DNA from 2 places in the Paenibacillus sp. FSL M7-1414 genome. Region 2 is predicted to be linked to the other one. Evidence: riboswitches for the same ligand, from Rfam matches in the RefSeq annotation. Region 2 holds a riboswitch; the other holds the start of a gene.
What was found. Region 2 has a riboswitch for glycine ahead of gcvT (glycine cleavage system aminomethyltransferase GcvT). Riboswitches for the same ligand answer to the same signal wherever they lie in the genome.
Positions count from the first base shown of each region.

Region 1: it holds a riboswitch for glycine, as region 2 does, so the genes downstream of both, sdaAB (L-serine ammonia-lyase, iron-sulfur-dependent subunit beta) here and gcvT (glycine cleavage system aminomethyltransferase GcvT) in region 2, are expected to answer to the same signal.

Region 1 covers NZ_JBBOOS010000001.1:515,871-523,870, forward strand. The annotation lists gene MHH92_RS02465 (response regulator transcription factor) at 1-326, shown strand, start outside; gene MHH92_RS02470 (sensor histidine kinase) at 323-1,813, shown strand; gene MHH92_RS02475 (LolA family protein) at 1,815-2,909, shown strand; gene MHH92_RS02480 (hypothetical protein) at 3,118-4,794, shown strand; glycine riboswitch at 4,929-5,053, shown strand; glycine riboswitch at 5,058-5,194, shown strand; gene sdaAB (L-serine ammonia-lyase, iron-sulfur-dependent subunit beta) at 5,332-6,021, shown strand; gene sdaAA (L-serine ammonia-lyase, iron-sulfur-dependent, subunit alpha) at 6,011-6,988, shown strand; gene MHH92_RS02495 (alpha-glycosidase) at 7,172-8,000, opposite strand, start outside.
Region 2 covers NZ_JBBOOS010000001.1:5,318,818-5,326,817, forward strand. The annotation lists gene MHH92_RS23090 (BglG family transcription antiterminator) at 1-2,014, opposite strand, end outside; gene MHH92_RS23095 (PTS mannitol transporter subunit IICB) at 2,053-3,507, opposite strand; gene gcvH (glycine cleavage system protein GcvH) at 3,927-4,319, opposite strand; glycine riboswitch at 4,663-4,785, shown strand; glycine riboswitch at 4,789-4,889, shown strand; gene gcvT (glycine cleavage system aminomethyltransferase GcvT) at 5,106-6,242, shown strand; gene gcvPA (aminomethyl-transferring glycine dehydrogenase subunit GcvPA) at 6,239-7,594, shown strand; gene gcvPB (aminomethyl-transferring glycine dehydrogenase subunit GcvPB) at 7,726-8,000, shown strand, end outside.

The sequences.
Region 1 (8,000 bases), 4.8 Mb from region 2:
AGCCGGATTCGACAGATAGACAGTATAACGATGGGTTATCGATTGATTATTTGAATCAGCGCGCACAGGTTCATGGAGAACATGTGGCACTAACCAACAAGGAATGGGCTTTGCTCATACTGCTTGCTTCTCATCCGGGCCGGGTGTTTACCAAGGCGGAACTGTATGAACATGTCTGGAGTCAGCCAGAGGCGGGGAACTCGAGTACAGTCACAGTTCATGTGAAGAGCCTTCGGGCCAAGCTTGGTGACGAGCCCCATCATCCACGCTGGATTCAGACGGTGTGGGGCAGTGGTTACCGGTTCATGGGGGAGCCTGAGGAATGAAGTTGAAGTACTGGTTAATGCTTGCCTTCCTCATTGTAATGCTGCTGCCTGTCGCTGCTGGGTGGGCGCTGTACTCCCTGTATAACTATTACAATGATCAGCGTGCCGTAACGGAATATGTAGAGTTGTCCGGACAATTGGCTCCTATTGAACTGGCTTTATCTGACCCGGGACTGTACCAGCTGCACTCGCCTGATGCTTTCGCTGCACTCTCCGAATTGGAGAATGGTCGGGTGAACTTTGCTCTGTATTTACCAACAGGGATTCGGGTGTACACATCAGAGGGGAGTACATGGTCTGCTGGAGCTTACACCGTTGGGGGGGCGGAGCTGTATCGTAATTTGTACAACTTACAGATTCGTCATCGTACATTCTCGTTGAAGAAACCTGTATGGGAAAAGGGTGAGTTGGTCGGCATTTACGAAATCGTCATGCTGCGTGGAGATTGGCTGGAAGGCATATCCTTGCGGACTACCTGGGTCATGGGTCTCGCTGCTACTTTCTTTATCCTGTTATACGGAACAGTGCTGTGGTTGCTATCCCGAAAGCTCTTTCGGCCGATGAAATATCTCATAGAACGAATGGATGCTTTTGCACGGGGAGAGGCTGCTACGGATGTGGTACCTGTTCGTCATGATGAAATGGGCATCTTGCTCCAACAGTTCGATGCAATGCAAGACAAGATCAGACATACTCAGGCCGATGTGGAGAGGGAGCAAAAAGAAAAAGAGCTCATGATCGCCTCGTTATCCCATGATCTGAAAACACCGTTGATGTCCATTAGTGCCTATACGGAAGTACTTAACGGTGATCGTCAACTGAAACGCCTTGAAAGGCAGGAATATCAGGATGTGCTGCTCGGAAATGTGGAGCGGATGAAACAGATGATTAGTGAACTTGAGATGTATACGGCGTTGGGTTCCAGTGAATCGGAGATGGCCATGGTTAAGGTGGAAGGTGAAGAGTTTTTTGATATGCTGCTTGGGAGCTATGAGGGACTTGCCGAGCGTGGTCAGATTGACGTGAAGATGGATGTCCGCACAGATCAACTGTACCGAGTTCATCCCGAACAACTGATGCGCCTGACAGATAATCTGATAAATAATGCACTACGCCACACAAGGACGAACGGTGTAATGGGACTAGGGGTTATTGCTTCAGATTGGGAGCTTCCTGAATGGATTATTCCTTCGCTTAGAGCTGAATTGGATAACTACAGGGCGGGAGCAACATTGATCTTAGTACAAAACGAAGGTCCTGCTATTCCTGAAGAACAGCTCATTCGTATCTTCGAACCCTATGTTCAACACCAGAATCAGGATGAGAAGACGTATGCAGGTGGTTCGGGATTGGGATTGAGTATAGCCAAACGGGTTGCAATAAAGCACGGAGGGGATATGCGCATGTGGTCATACGAAGGATATGGAACGCTGGCAGCATGCCGATTGCCTGAACATGGAGAATGTAAACGCAGAGAGGGTGGATAAGATGATGAAAAAAGGATGGATGATGCTGGGTACTGCTGTGTTGGCAGGCGCCCTGCTTGGAGGTTGCGCGGAGAAGGATATGCTGGCTATGTCAGGAGATGAGATGATTGAGAAGGTTGTCTCAGCAGAAACAGAACCCGCCTCGTATTATGCGGAAGGAGTGATGAAGATATGGGCGGATGACAAGCTGACTAACACGATGCAAATTAAGGAATGGGTAGATGGTGAAACCGGACGAAAGCGCACGGAAACATCAGAGAATGGCAATGTCAGTTACGCAGTTAATGATGGAAAGAAGATCATCATATATGAAAAAGAAACAGGGGCAGCATATTCCATGGATGCATCATCCGTGTCACAACAACCTAATCAAACCCAGAAGCAAATATTGCTCGATCAACTAGAGCGGTTACGTACTACGCATGATGTGAATATGATGGGACAGGAGAAACTTTATGGACAGGACGTCATTCATATTGAATTGACACCAAAAGAAGAAGGCGCATTCTCCATATCTTCAGAGTATTGGGTAGATCCCAAAACGTGGATGATTGTCAAAGTAAACAGCGCGTATGGGGATGGAAAATCAGAAATGGTCTATGATCCGATTCAGTATGACCCTGAATTCACAAAGGATACTTTCGTAATTGACATCCCTAAGGAGGTCGATGTGAAGGACTTGGACGATATGATGCAGAATTCCGAAGTGACCCTAGAGGAAGCGGAAAAAGCGTTGGAACAGCCGTTCCTACAGGACATGAGTGGAGAATTCGAACTATCACGGATCGAAATGTCTACATCGCGCGGTGAGCTGAGCAGAGATGAAGTAACCTTGTATTATGTAAGTAACGACAAGGTAGAAGTCAGCCTGACGGTATTCAAGATGCCGGAAGAAAATGTGGACGATACACTAATACCGGATGAAGCCGAGATTAAGGTTCGTAACACCGAGGGTTCATATATGAAGAGCATTCGGAACATATCATGGAGTGAGAATGGCTTGCGGTACTCCATCATGGGTGAAAACGAAGGATGGACAAAGGCAAAGCTGCAAGCTTGGGCGGAAGAACTGACCCTTACCAATCCGTCTAGATGAGCTAAAGAATAATAATAAGGTTGCCGCAGAAACGAAGCGGCAGCTTTTTTTGTATATTCTCCTTTTGGTGTGGTGGATATCTATTCGATCTCCGTTCAGTCCATTCCAAAAAGGCAAGAGGGCAACTTCACGTTTACAGTTCAATATGCATATTTATAGGAGACAATCTTGATTTGGTGATGGAGGCAGGAGAAGGGGGCATCGCAGGATGGCTGTTTTATCAACAGGGCCAATTGAAAATAATATAGTGGTGGGAAGCGGCGAGCGTCCTACACAGAGAATTACAGTGAAATTAGACAATCGGAGTCTCACTAGTTTCTCTACCGTTCTGGTTCAAGGCTATTATTTGAATGGTGTTCGCACACTATACGTTGAGGAATTGTTTAATGTTTTGCCTAACCAGGTTATAACAAAAGACTATTATGCAGATTTGGATGCATTTGAGTTTATATTTACCACAGGTGATGATGCGGAGGATGAAGTTCAGATTTCCGTATGGGGGAAAAACCAGAACGGTCAACTGGTAACGGCACATCGTTTGGTGTCTGAGGAATTGTTAGGAGCGGACCTCGGTCTAGTCGGGGTAACGGGTGCGACTGGAGCTACAGGGACAGCAGGGGTTGCGGGAACAACTGGTCCTACAGGGGCTACAGGTGTTACAGGACTGACAGGAGTTACTGGTCCTCCTGGAGGAACTACGGGATCGACGGGAGAGACCGGTGTCACTGGGACCACGGGGGAGACAGGATCTACCGGAGTGACAGGAGTCACGGGCGCTACTGGAAGTACGGGGACCACAGGAGAGACAGGGCTTACGGGAGTGACGGGTATTACTGGGAGTACAGGAATAACAGGAACGACTGGAGTCACCGGGAGCACAGGGGAGACAGGGTCTACTGGAGCCACAGGTGTCACCGGTAGTACGGGAATAACAGGAACGACTGGGGCTACAGGTGCGACAGGCGTAACGGGTGCGACCGGAGTTACTGGAGATACGGGAGAGACAGGCGTAACGGGTGCGACCGGAGTTACTGGAGATACGGGAGAGACAGGCGTAACGGGGACGACAGGAGTTACTGGAGATACGGGAGCGACAGGCGTAACGGGGACGACCGGAGTCACTGGTGTTACAGGCGCAACAGGCGTAACGGGGACGACCGGAGTTACTGGAGATACGGGAGTGACAGGCGTAACGGGGACGACCGGAGTTACTGGAGATACGGGCGCGACAGGACTTACAGGAACGACCGGAGTTACTGGGGCTACAGGTGCAACAGGCGTAACAGGGGCGACTGGAGATACTGGTGTTACAGGTGCAACCGGATTGACGGGAGCAACAGGAGTCACTGGAGATACAGGCGCAACGGGAGTAACAGGGACGACCGGAGTCACTGGTATTACAGGTGCGACAGGCGTAACGGGGACGACCGGAGTCACAGGGGTTACAGGTGCAACAGGAGCTACTGGATCGACAGCAGCTTCTGCCCCTGCGGATTCTTCCTTGTTTGCTGATAGCCAGACCACGGCGTTGGGTCTTTCATTAGTAGCTGAAACGACGATTCAGACACTTAATGTACCTGTAGTGGCAGGTCAACGCGTGAAAATCGATAATAGTACACAAATAGCAATAGTTGTAGGGGCTAACTGGAGTATTGCGTATAACATTAATCTGAGACGTAATGGAGTTTTAATTAATCAATTGCAGCTCTCACGAAGCGGTAATGCTTCGGGAACGTTGAGGTTTCTTTCCTCCAACACTTACGTGGATACATCCCCGGCTACAACGACTAATGCATACACGATAAGTATCCAATTTACGACAACTAGCAACGTCACGAGTGCCTCAGCGGAAGTGAGAAATATTAATGCTATTCGTTTCAGTTAAAATAGACATCGAACTTATGATAATTACACGTTACTTTTGTTGACATATATGATATTGTACATTACTCTATGGGTATACACGATCAAAAACTTAGAAATGTACCAATTCGAATCGAATTAAAATAATACAGCGGATGATAACGAGCGGGAGAGACCTGGGTTAGCCGAGCAATATGGCTAGTGTTCAGGCACCGAAGGAGCAAGCTGCTGCGCACCCGGCGCAGTGGTTAATCTCTCAGGTAAATGTACCATCGTTGGACGCAACTCTGGAGAGTGCGCGAACTGCGCCACCCAAGGGGTATATGATCAGTCAGCCCGGTGAACTTGTCTGTAATCGCAGGCAGTGCACCCTTGTCGTGAGACACTGCTGATCGTGAAACTCTCAGGTATCGAGGACAGAGAGAGGGCCTAAGGCCTTCTTCTGTCCTTTTTTGATGTCATCATATCTAAATAAGGGACATTGTGGATGAAACTCCTGGATCGAAATGACGAATACATTTTACAAATATGAATCATGATTAATAATGGAGGGTTACAAGTGCGATTTAAAGATGTTTTCTCAATTATTGGTCCATCGATGACGGGGCCTTCAAGTTCACATACAGCTGGTGCGGCAAGGTTAGGAAGAATTGCTCGGCAGTGGCTAGGATGTACGCCAGATCGTGCCCGGCTGACCCTGTACGGTTCATTTGCAGATACGTATCAGGGGCACGGAACAGATTTGGCACTGATCGGTGGTCTGCTGGATTATGTCACAGATGATCCGCGTATCCCGGATGCAGAGCAATACGCAGAGGAAGCGGGCATGGAGGTTGAGTTTTATACAAGTGGCCTACCTGCTCCTCATCCAAATACGGTCAAAATTGAGTTGTGGCATGGAGAACGTGCCTGCTCCTTAATCGGTGCATCCATTGGTGGTGGGAGCGTATCCGTGCATTCGATGAATGATTTTCGTGTTCAGATTAGTGGTGAGTTTCCAACACTCGTTCTGCGACATGCGGACAAAGCAGGGGTGCTTGCATCGGTAACGTCCACGATCAGTTCATCCGGGGTTAACATCGGGTATATGCAGGTGGACCGGAAAGCCCGTGATGGCGAAGCACTTACCGCGATGGAAATGGATGGCGTGCCTAATCCTGATATGCTCAAGCGTCTAAGGGAGCTGGACCATGTATTGGACATTCGTGTCATTGATTTGAAGAGAGGAGTTGATTCGGATGCGGTTTAAACATTTGCACGAACTGAATACGATCTGTACAGCAGAATCCAAAACCATTGCTCAGCTGATGATCGAGGAGCAAGTTCAGGAGACCAATACACCGGAAGCGGATGTTGTGAAACAGATGTGTGAATATTATCAGGTGATGAAGAAAGCGGTACGCAAAGGGTTAACGGAAGATACGACATCACGCAGTGGATTAACAGGTGGAGACGGGAAAAAAATGGCCGAGTACATTCGCAAAGGTGAGACTTGTTCAGGAGATGCTTCCGCACTTGCCATGGCGTATGCCCTGTGTGTATCTGAAGTGAATGCCTCCATGGGTCGGATCGTGGCAACACCAACAGCCGGTTCCTGCGGCATTATCCCGGGTGTGTTTATTAGCTCACAGGAGCGGTTTGGCTGGACGGACGAACATTTGGTGAACGGGTTGTTCTGTGCGGGAGCGATTGGTTATGTTATCGCCAACAATTCATTTATCTCCGGCGCCGAAGGTGGCTGTCAGGCGGAAGTGGGTTCCGCTATCGGCATGGCTGCGGGTGCCATGGTTGAACTGCGTGGAGGTACACCGGAACAGGTTGTTCATGCCGTTGGTTTGGCGTTAAAAAATACACTGGGCCTTATCTGCGATCCGGTCGCAGGCCTTGTTGAAATCCCATGCATCGTCCGTAATGGACTGGGTGCAGTTACGGCGCTGGCTGCGGCTGATATGGCCCTGGCCGGAGTGCGTAGTGCCATTCCTTCAGACGAAGTCATCGATGTCATGCTGGAAGTAGGCAGTGCAATGCCGAGCCGACATCGGGAGACAGCCCAAGGTGGACTGGCCCAGACACCAACAGGCCGCAAAATGATGCAAAAGCTGGCTAAACCAAAGGCAAAGCGTGCCGAGCCTGAGCCGGAGTCGAAGCCAGCGGATTCTGACACAACTACAAGTGGGGCGGACAATGCTCAAGTGGACAAGGGTACTCAGGTTTAAGCTGAACCGGGACCACCGATATATAAATCAGTGACATTATGATGTATAACGGCGAATACAAAAATACAAAAACAAGCGTCCGCGAACCCGAATCCGGGTTATGCAGGACGCTTGTTTTATGCTACCAGATGAAGCGAAGTTAGGATACTTATATTTGACTTCAGATGAATGTGTATTATGACTCTAGTTCTGGCTCACAGCCGTACTCAGTACGGCATATCCATACGCGGGCAATTCAATGGCGAGTACGCCATCTTCCTTGGCGGTACGATGGTTTCCGCCGAATAACTCGGTCCATTCCTCGTCACCGGCCTCCAGCTCGACAATAGCCGTCTCTTCTGATCGATTGAACAGAACCAGAATGCGTTCCTCTTCATTTTGTCGCTCAAATACCAGTTGGCTGCCATCGGGACGAGCCTGCAGGAAACGAACGGTGCCTTCTGCACGCAGGGCAGGATGCGCATGACGCAGGGAGATCAGTTTCTGATAAAAGTCGAACAGCTCTCGGTCTTGCTTCGCTTCATCCCATTCCATGCATTTACGGCAGCCCGGATCGTGTTCGCCGTCCATGCCAATCTCGTCTCCGTAATAGATGCACGGCGCGCCCATATAACTGAACTGGAATAACGCAGCCAGCTTCATCTTGCGCTGGTCGCCTTCACACAGCGTGAGCAGCCGCGGAGTATCGTGGCTGTCGAGCAAGTTAAACGCCACTTCGCTGGCCTGAAGCGGATAACGGGATAACTGTCGCCCGATGGAGTTTGCGAACTGTTCGGCGTGCATCGTATTTTTCACAAAGAATGCATTCACGGCATCGGTAAACGGATAGTTCATGGACGCATCGAACTGGTCGCCTTGCAGCCAGGAGGAAGACTCGTTCCATACTTCGCCCAGAATGTAGGCATCCGGATTAGCGGCTTTGACTACACGGCGGAAATCACGCCAGAATGCATCGTCCACTTCGTCTGCCACATCCAGCCGCCATCCGTCCGCGCCCACTTCCTTAATCCAG
Region 2 (8,000 bases):
CCTTTTCCAGCAATGTAATCATTTCTTCCTGTAATAACAGTGCGCTGATCTCACTGAGAACCTCCAGGCTTTCCTTGGATAATTCTCTGGGACCGAGCATCAAGAGGACATGGGTAACTCCTGTCGGATCATCCGGCGTACGAAGGAGTGGCTCAGTGAGTTGAAACAAGCTAATGGACGGCCTGTAGATCCCCTCACTGCGTGTATGAAACAGCGCAAGTCTTGTGCCGGGAATCTTCTGACTCCCCACTGCCTCACGTGCCTCCAACCGTTTCGCGACCTCCTCCGGTTCCTTCAATACACCAGATCCATGGAGTACGTTGCACATCGCATACACCGTTTTATAGAATCCGATATCCTGGTTATCCAGCGGGTACACCTGAAACTTGCCAATAATTCGGACGATTTCAACTAAAATAGCTTCCATTCCGTCAGGGTCCGAGTAACGACCTGTTGTCTGAACCTCTATTTCACGGGGCTTATTATGCTGTCGTTGTAATGTTGTTGTTCGGATAAAATGACGCAGACGTTCGCTCTCTTCTGCCGTAAGCAGTGGACTCACTTTGTAATACTGATGCTCATCCATCGGCAGATCAACAGTGGATAACACCAGATCATATTCATCTGTAGGTATCCGGGCAGCTTCATACCAAGACACGCTGTCCATGATCCGAATCTCGGGAATCTCCTTGGACAGTCGGCTGGAGAGCATACGTGATGATCCGATTCCGCTTGTACACACGATGATTGCCCTGATCTCACGTTTCAGTGCACGTAACCTCTCGATGGAAGCGCCAAAATGCATGACCAGGAAACCAATTTCTTCATCCGGAACTTCTGTGCCTGGCCAAGCTTGATGCACGGATTGTTTGACCTCTTCGAAGAGAGAATCATAATCCTTGCGAATCTGCTGCAGTAGCGGATTACGAATCATCTGTTGCCCTTCAATTCGCTCCATGACAGGTTGCATATGACCAAGCAGACCTTCACGAAGCAAACGATCCTCATGAAAGGCGTAATGTGTTCTCGCCTGCATCTGATCAATCAGTGAATGTACCCTGTCCAGTAAAATCAAATCGTCTATTGGCAACAGCCGCGAAGAATGAATCCGCTGCTCTGTCTCAACTAATAGTCTGTGAAAATAAGCTTGCTCATCTTGGGAGAATGTCAGCCCCAGCTGGGTCGATAACACACCACACAAGCGGGAAGCCATATAAGGCGGAACCTTCATCTCATCCTGCTCTGCGACTTCATCTCCCTTGTTCTCCAGGGGAGGTATACGGCCAATGCCAAAGCCTTTACGAATACGTACAACCGCTACGGATAATTGAATCAGCAACTTCATGTATTGGCGTTCCGGGATGTTCTCCAGCCATTCGATGTCTGGTTGCCATAATGCATTTTCGACCGTAAGCACATCACCGTGTCCAATCATATCCAACAATTTTTGGTTTACGATGGAGCCTCCCTGTTCTGGCTGTCTTCCGAATAGGTCCGACTCATCCAAAAATTCGAGAGCAAGTGCAGCTATGGCTGTGCGATGAATCGTCTCACTTCCGTTAATCTTGACGCCATATCCACGTCTGCGAACCAGCTTTAGTCCCGCCTGACGAATCCGTGACTCCAGATCGTCCAGATCAGTGGTTACGGTGGATACGGTCACTTTCAGATCCGAAGCCAAGGCGAGTAACTTTACAGGCTCCGGTTCATCCAGCAGGATGCAAAGCATGAAGAGCTTACGCTCTTCTGGCGTAAAATCTACATATTCTTTACCCTCTAGTTGCTGGCGCAATACAGCCAGATCATCGGAACCGGCATCGATTCGGATACCGGTTCCTGATTTTTTTTCCAGCTTCATGCCCAAAGGTTCAAGCCATTGTTCAATCATTTGCAGCTCCCGGTGAACCGTTCGGGTACTGACCTTTACTTCAACGGCGATTTCGCCGGCAGTGACTTCATGTGGATGCTCCAGCAGGAACTCCACGATTTCACGTTGTCTTTTGGTAATACTCATATCTCAGCCTCCGGCTCAGGGAAAACAAATGCGTGCAATTACTTCAGACGTTCAACGAGCGCATCGTATTCCGGGCTTTTTAGGAAGTTGTCGATGGATATATGTTCTGCGTTCGGCGCAACGGAGCGGGCACGATCGGTCAATACTTGTTGTGTGATCACCACGTCTGCATCCGGCGGGATATCACTGATAGCCGTATTGGTCACCGTAACGTCAATCCCCTCTGCCTTCATCTTCTTGCGTAGAATGGAAGCACCCATGGCACTTGACCCCATGCCTGCATCACAGGAGAAGACAATTTTCTTCACGTCTGTTTTGAAGGTAGAAGAAGCCATATCTGCGGCTCTGTCTGCTTCACTTTGATTAGCCGTAATACCAGCGTTTGGCAGGGTTCCTTGACTCTTCATGTCTTTCATCCGACTGGATGCGGACTCCAGATCTTCGTCCTTTTGTTTACCCGTTTTCAGCAACACTGCTGCAACCAGGAAAGAAACGACGGCTGCTACAAGCACCCCTGCGAACATCGGCAGGTATCCACCTTTTGGTGTTAAGAAGAAATACGCGATAATACTACCCGGTGATGGTGCTGAAACAAGTCCTGCTCCGGTGAGCATGAATGTTAATGTACCTGCGACGCCACCCGCAATTGCGGCAAGAATCAGAATCGGTCTCATCAGAATGTAAGGGAAGTAGATCTCATGAATTCCCCCGAAGAAATGAATGATTACGGCACCCGGTGCAGAAGATTTAGCCATTCCGCGTCCGAAGAAACAGTAAGCAAGTAAGATACCAAGTCCCGGACCCGGGTTTGATTCAAGCATGTATAATACGGATTTCCCTAATTCTCTCGCTTGATCTGTTGCAATCGGTGTCAGAATCCCGTGGTTGATTGCATTGTTCAGGAACAATACTTTACCTGGTTCGATGATTAGGTTGACCAGCGGCAGCAAACCAAGATTCATTAACCCTTGTACCCCGGCAGATAATACTTTGCTAATCGCTTCTACAGCAGGTCCGATGCCCAGTAGCGCAAAAATCCCCAAGATTCCGCCAATAATACCGGCTGAGAAGTTGTTAACCAGCATTTCAAATCCGGCTCTAATTTTACCTTCAATGGATTTATCGAACTTTTTGATAATCCATGCTGCCAGTGGTCCGGCAATCATGGCACCGAGGAACATCGGGATATCACTACCCACGATGACCCCGATGGTCATAATGGCACCCACGACACCACCACGCTGACCATGCACCATCGTACCTCCGGTGTAACCAATTAACAGTGGCAGCAAATATTTGATCATCGGATCAACTAGCTGTGCAAGCGTCTCGTTAGGGAACCAGCCTGTTGGAATGAACAGAGCCGTAATTAATCCCCAGGCGATGAACGCTCCCATATTTGGCATGACCATACCACTCAGGAATCGGCCAAAACGCTGAACACCTACCCGTAGCCCACCTTTGGAATTGGACGATTGGTCCAAATTACTCATTGTATTATCCTCCTTGGATCAAGTGATTATGATTTATGAAAGGGGTATCATTTCTCCCCTGCTGTAATCCTAAGCGAGAATGCTCTCCTGTTCAATGAAATGAAAGCGTACTTTCGTCATGAACAATGATGACAACATTAGGTTATGTAATCGTTTTACTTGATGCATAATGGCTGAACCCATTGGTACACAAGGATTTTCTTGCCTATGACTTTTGTCATTTCCAGAATCATTTTCTAAACTATAGCTTGGTCCAATCAGGTGATTTACATCCACAATCTGCTTCATTCCACATTCAAAACCATTCTTGGAAAGCACAAAAAACCTGTGCAAGCATCCGGCTCACACAGGTCGAAACAATATGAAGCTCATATCATTTAATTATAAAATATATGTTAATAAGTACAAGTTCGTTGATACTATTCTTCCGTATGTTTCCGATACGCGTCTGCATTCATCAATGTAGACAATGCTGCTGTCAGATCTCCCTCAACACGGATCTCAATCATCCAGCCTTCCTCGTAAGGAGAGCTGTTCACAAGTTCAGGTGAGTCCTGCAACGAATCATTCACCGCAATGATTGAACCAGTGACGGGAGAGAACAAGTCCGACACCGTTTTGACCGATTCGATCGTTCCAATGCTGTCCTCTGCTTTTACATTGGTTTCAAGGTCAGGCAATTCCACAAACACAATGTCACCCAGCTGATGCTGCGCGAACTCGGTAATGCCAATACGTACAGTATCCTCCCCTACGGTTTGCACCCATTCGTGCTCTTCACTGTACAGGAAATCACTTTTCAATTCGCTCATCGATATCCGCCTCGCTTTTCATTAATGAGTACATGCGTTCTTTGACCTTAACCTTTTTCCCAGAACATAGCGTATGATATTTTTGAATCAAATGTCAAGATACCTCACAATTTATTTGCTGAACACCTCTAAATCCTGTAACCGGATTACACTCTTTCTTCATATACTGGTGAATATTAGAATAGTAAGCGTAGTCTTTTTAAATATACGAACAATAACATAAAAAATAAAATAAATATTCGGTTTTAAATCATTATCTATGATATCGTTCTTGACATCGGTAGTGGATTCACGTTTTAATGAAAGGAGTAAATGTGTTTATTGGACTATGTTATACCCGCGGATGAATGTAAAGGGAGAGATTACCCGTGACACCCGATTCGGGATGTACATGAGGTAACGCCGAAGGAGTAAACCACCGATAAGCGGAGGTGAATCTCTCAGGCAAAAGGACTTTTACGGGACGCAACTCTGGAGAGCATCTATTCGCCCTGTGCGGGCGTTATGATCACCCAAGGGGAAACCTGCTGCACAACGCAGCGGGGTAACTCTCAGGTACAAGGGACAGAGCCTTAGAATACAGCGTGCTACTTGGCATGCCGATTCTTTGGCCTGTCCTTTTCCTTTTTCCCAAAAAACGAAAAACAGGATGTAGAATGGCGCTGCCATAGCTGCCTTACCATACTTATGTGATGAAAATATCTAGCTGAAAATTTAAAAATACCCTGGTTCATTGATCCACGATTGTATATCCGGCCGGCTGACGGCCCATGACGAGGTGATTTGATGTCTGATTTGCTTAGAACACCACTCTTCCCACTATATCAGCAATATGAAGGCGTACGGTGCATTGATTTTGGAGGCTGGGAGCTTCCCGTACAATTTAGCGGAATCCAGAAAGAACATGAAGCGGTACGCGAGCGTGCTGGACTGTTTGATGTATCCCATATGGGCGAATTCACTGTACAGGGTGAGCAGGCTGAAGTTTTTTTGCAACAAATGATGACTAATGATGTGACCACGCTGGTTCCCGGTCAAGCCCAGTACACCCTGATGTGTTATCCAGATGGCGGTGTGGTGGATGATCTGCTCGTGTATAAGCTGGAAGATCAGCATTATATGCTTGTGGTTAACGCCTCCAACATCGACAAGGATTGGGCGTGGCTGCAAGAGCACTTGATCCCCGGCGTAAGCATGACCAATGATTCGGAGCAGACGGCGCTACTCGCCTTGCAAGGTCCACTGGCTGTAGACATTATCGGGAAAGTTACAGATACGGATGTAAGCTCGATTGAACCGTTTCGTTTTGTGCAGGATGCTGAAGTATGTGGAGTAAAATTACTGTTGTCCCGTACCGGTTATACCGGTGAAGATGGCTTTGAGCTATATGTTCCTGCAGATCAGGCCGCTGTGGTCTGGAATGGGTTAATGCAAGCCGGTGAAGGTCACGGACTTGTACCGACAGGCCTCGGTGCTCGGGATACACTGCGCTTTGAAGCAAAGCTCCCTCTGTATGGACAGGAATTGTCGGCAACTATCTCTCCGCTTGAGGCTGGTGTTGGCATGTTTGTGAAGCTGAATGCCGGACCTTTTATCGGACACGAAGCCTTGTTACAGCAAAAAACTGACGGGCCCGCCCGCAAACTGGTCGGCATCGAAGTGTTGGAGCGCGGTATTCCCCGCCCCCACTATCCGATTTACGCCGAAGGCGTACAGATTGGTGAAGTGACAACAGGCACGCAATCACCTACATTGAAGCGTAATCTGGGGCTTGCCCTCATCGACAGCAAATACGCTGCGCTGGGAACCCCGCTTGAGATTGAGATCCGCGGCAAGAAACTAAAAGCCGAGGTCGTGAAGACCCCTTTTCATAAACGGACACGTACGTCGAAGACACCTACTCAAGGAGCTGATCAAGCATGAGCAAGCACCGTTACATTCCCATGACTGAACAAGATCAGAGCGCCATGCTCGCAACCATCGGTGTGGATACGCTGGAGGATCTGTTTCAGGACATTCCAAAAGAGATTCGTTATCAGGGCGAGCTGCCCGTATCCTCCAAACTTGATGAATATGCGCTGACACGTCACATGTCCAAACAAGCTGGCGCCAACGCCAATTTCGAAACACACGCCAGCTTCCTCGGCGCTGGCATATATGATCATCATGTTCCTTCCGTCATCAATCATGTCATTTCCCGTTCCGAGTTTTACACTGCCTACACACCTTATCAGCCTGAGATCAGCCAAGGTGAACTACAGGCCATTTTCGAATTTCAATCCTACATCTGTGAATTAACCGGTATGGCTGTAGCCAATGCCAGCATGTATGACGGCGCAACGGCTTTTGCGGAAGCCGGTAATCTGGCCGCAGCGGCAACTCGTCGCAAACAGCTCATCGTATCCCGTACCGTTCATCCGGAAGCCCGTCAGGTATTGCAGGCATATGCGCACGGACTCCGTCTGGAGATTGTCGAGATTGGCTATAAGGATGGCGTCACTGACTGGGATGCCCTGCAAACCGCCATATCAGACGATACCGCTGCTGTCATGATCCAGAGTCCGAACTTCTTTGGTGCCGTGGAAAATGTGAAGCAGGCTGCCGACCTCGTGCATGCGCACAAGGGCCTGCTCGTTGTAAGTGCCAACCCGCTATCGCTGGGTCTGCTGGAAGCCCCAGGCAAGCTGGGTGCCGACATCGTTGTAGGTGATGCGCAGCCCCTCGGCATCGCCGCTTCACTCGGCGGTCCGACATGCGGATATTTCGCAGTATCCCAGCCTCATATGCGCCGAATTCCTGGCCGAATTGTAGGCCAAACAACCGATCGCAATGGCAAGCGTGGTTTTGTACTGACATTGCAAGCACGTGAACAGCACATCCGACGCGAAAAGGCGACATCCAACATCTGTTCCAACCAGGCTTTGCTTGCACTCAGCGCATCTGTATATATGTCCATCATGGGTAAACAAGGAATGATTGATGTCGCGGATCTGAATTTGCAAAAGAGTCATTACACCCTCAATACATTAACTGCGATTTCTGGAGTTAGCCTTACTTTTAATGCACCAACATTTAATGAGTTTGTTATTAAGCTTCCTGAAGGAACCGACGTGGATACTCTTCAGTTGAAACTGCTGGATGCGGGCTTTATTGGTGGTTACGAACTCGGACGTGATTACCCGGAGCTTGCCGGACATATGCTGATTGCTGTTACCGAACGGCGCACTAAGGAAGAGATTGACGAATTCGCACGAGCATTGGAGGGATCGCTGTGACTCAGGAAACGACGACGACAACATCGGTACAAGGACAATCGGAAACAGGTACCTCTGTCTCCACTTCGGTTCAACCTGAGAAGGATACAACATTTAGTGCACAGACCTTATCTCCTGCTTCGGAACAATCATTGATTTTTGAACTCAGCAGCCCTGGACGTGTCGCTTATTCCTTGCCAGAATGTGACGTTCCTCGTCAGGCTGCCGATACGTTGATTCCCCGGGAAATGCTCCGTTCGGAAGCAGCAGCACTGCCGGAAGTGTTTGAGGTCGATGTTATTCGACACTATACCGCTCTGTCCCGCCGCAACTTCGGCGTAGATAACGGATTCTATCCACTGGGCTCTTGTACGATGAAATACAATCCGAAGATCAATGAGGATGTTGCCCGTTATAATGGATTCGC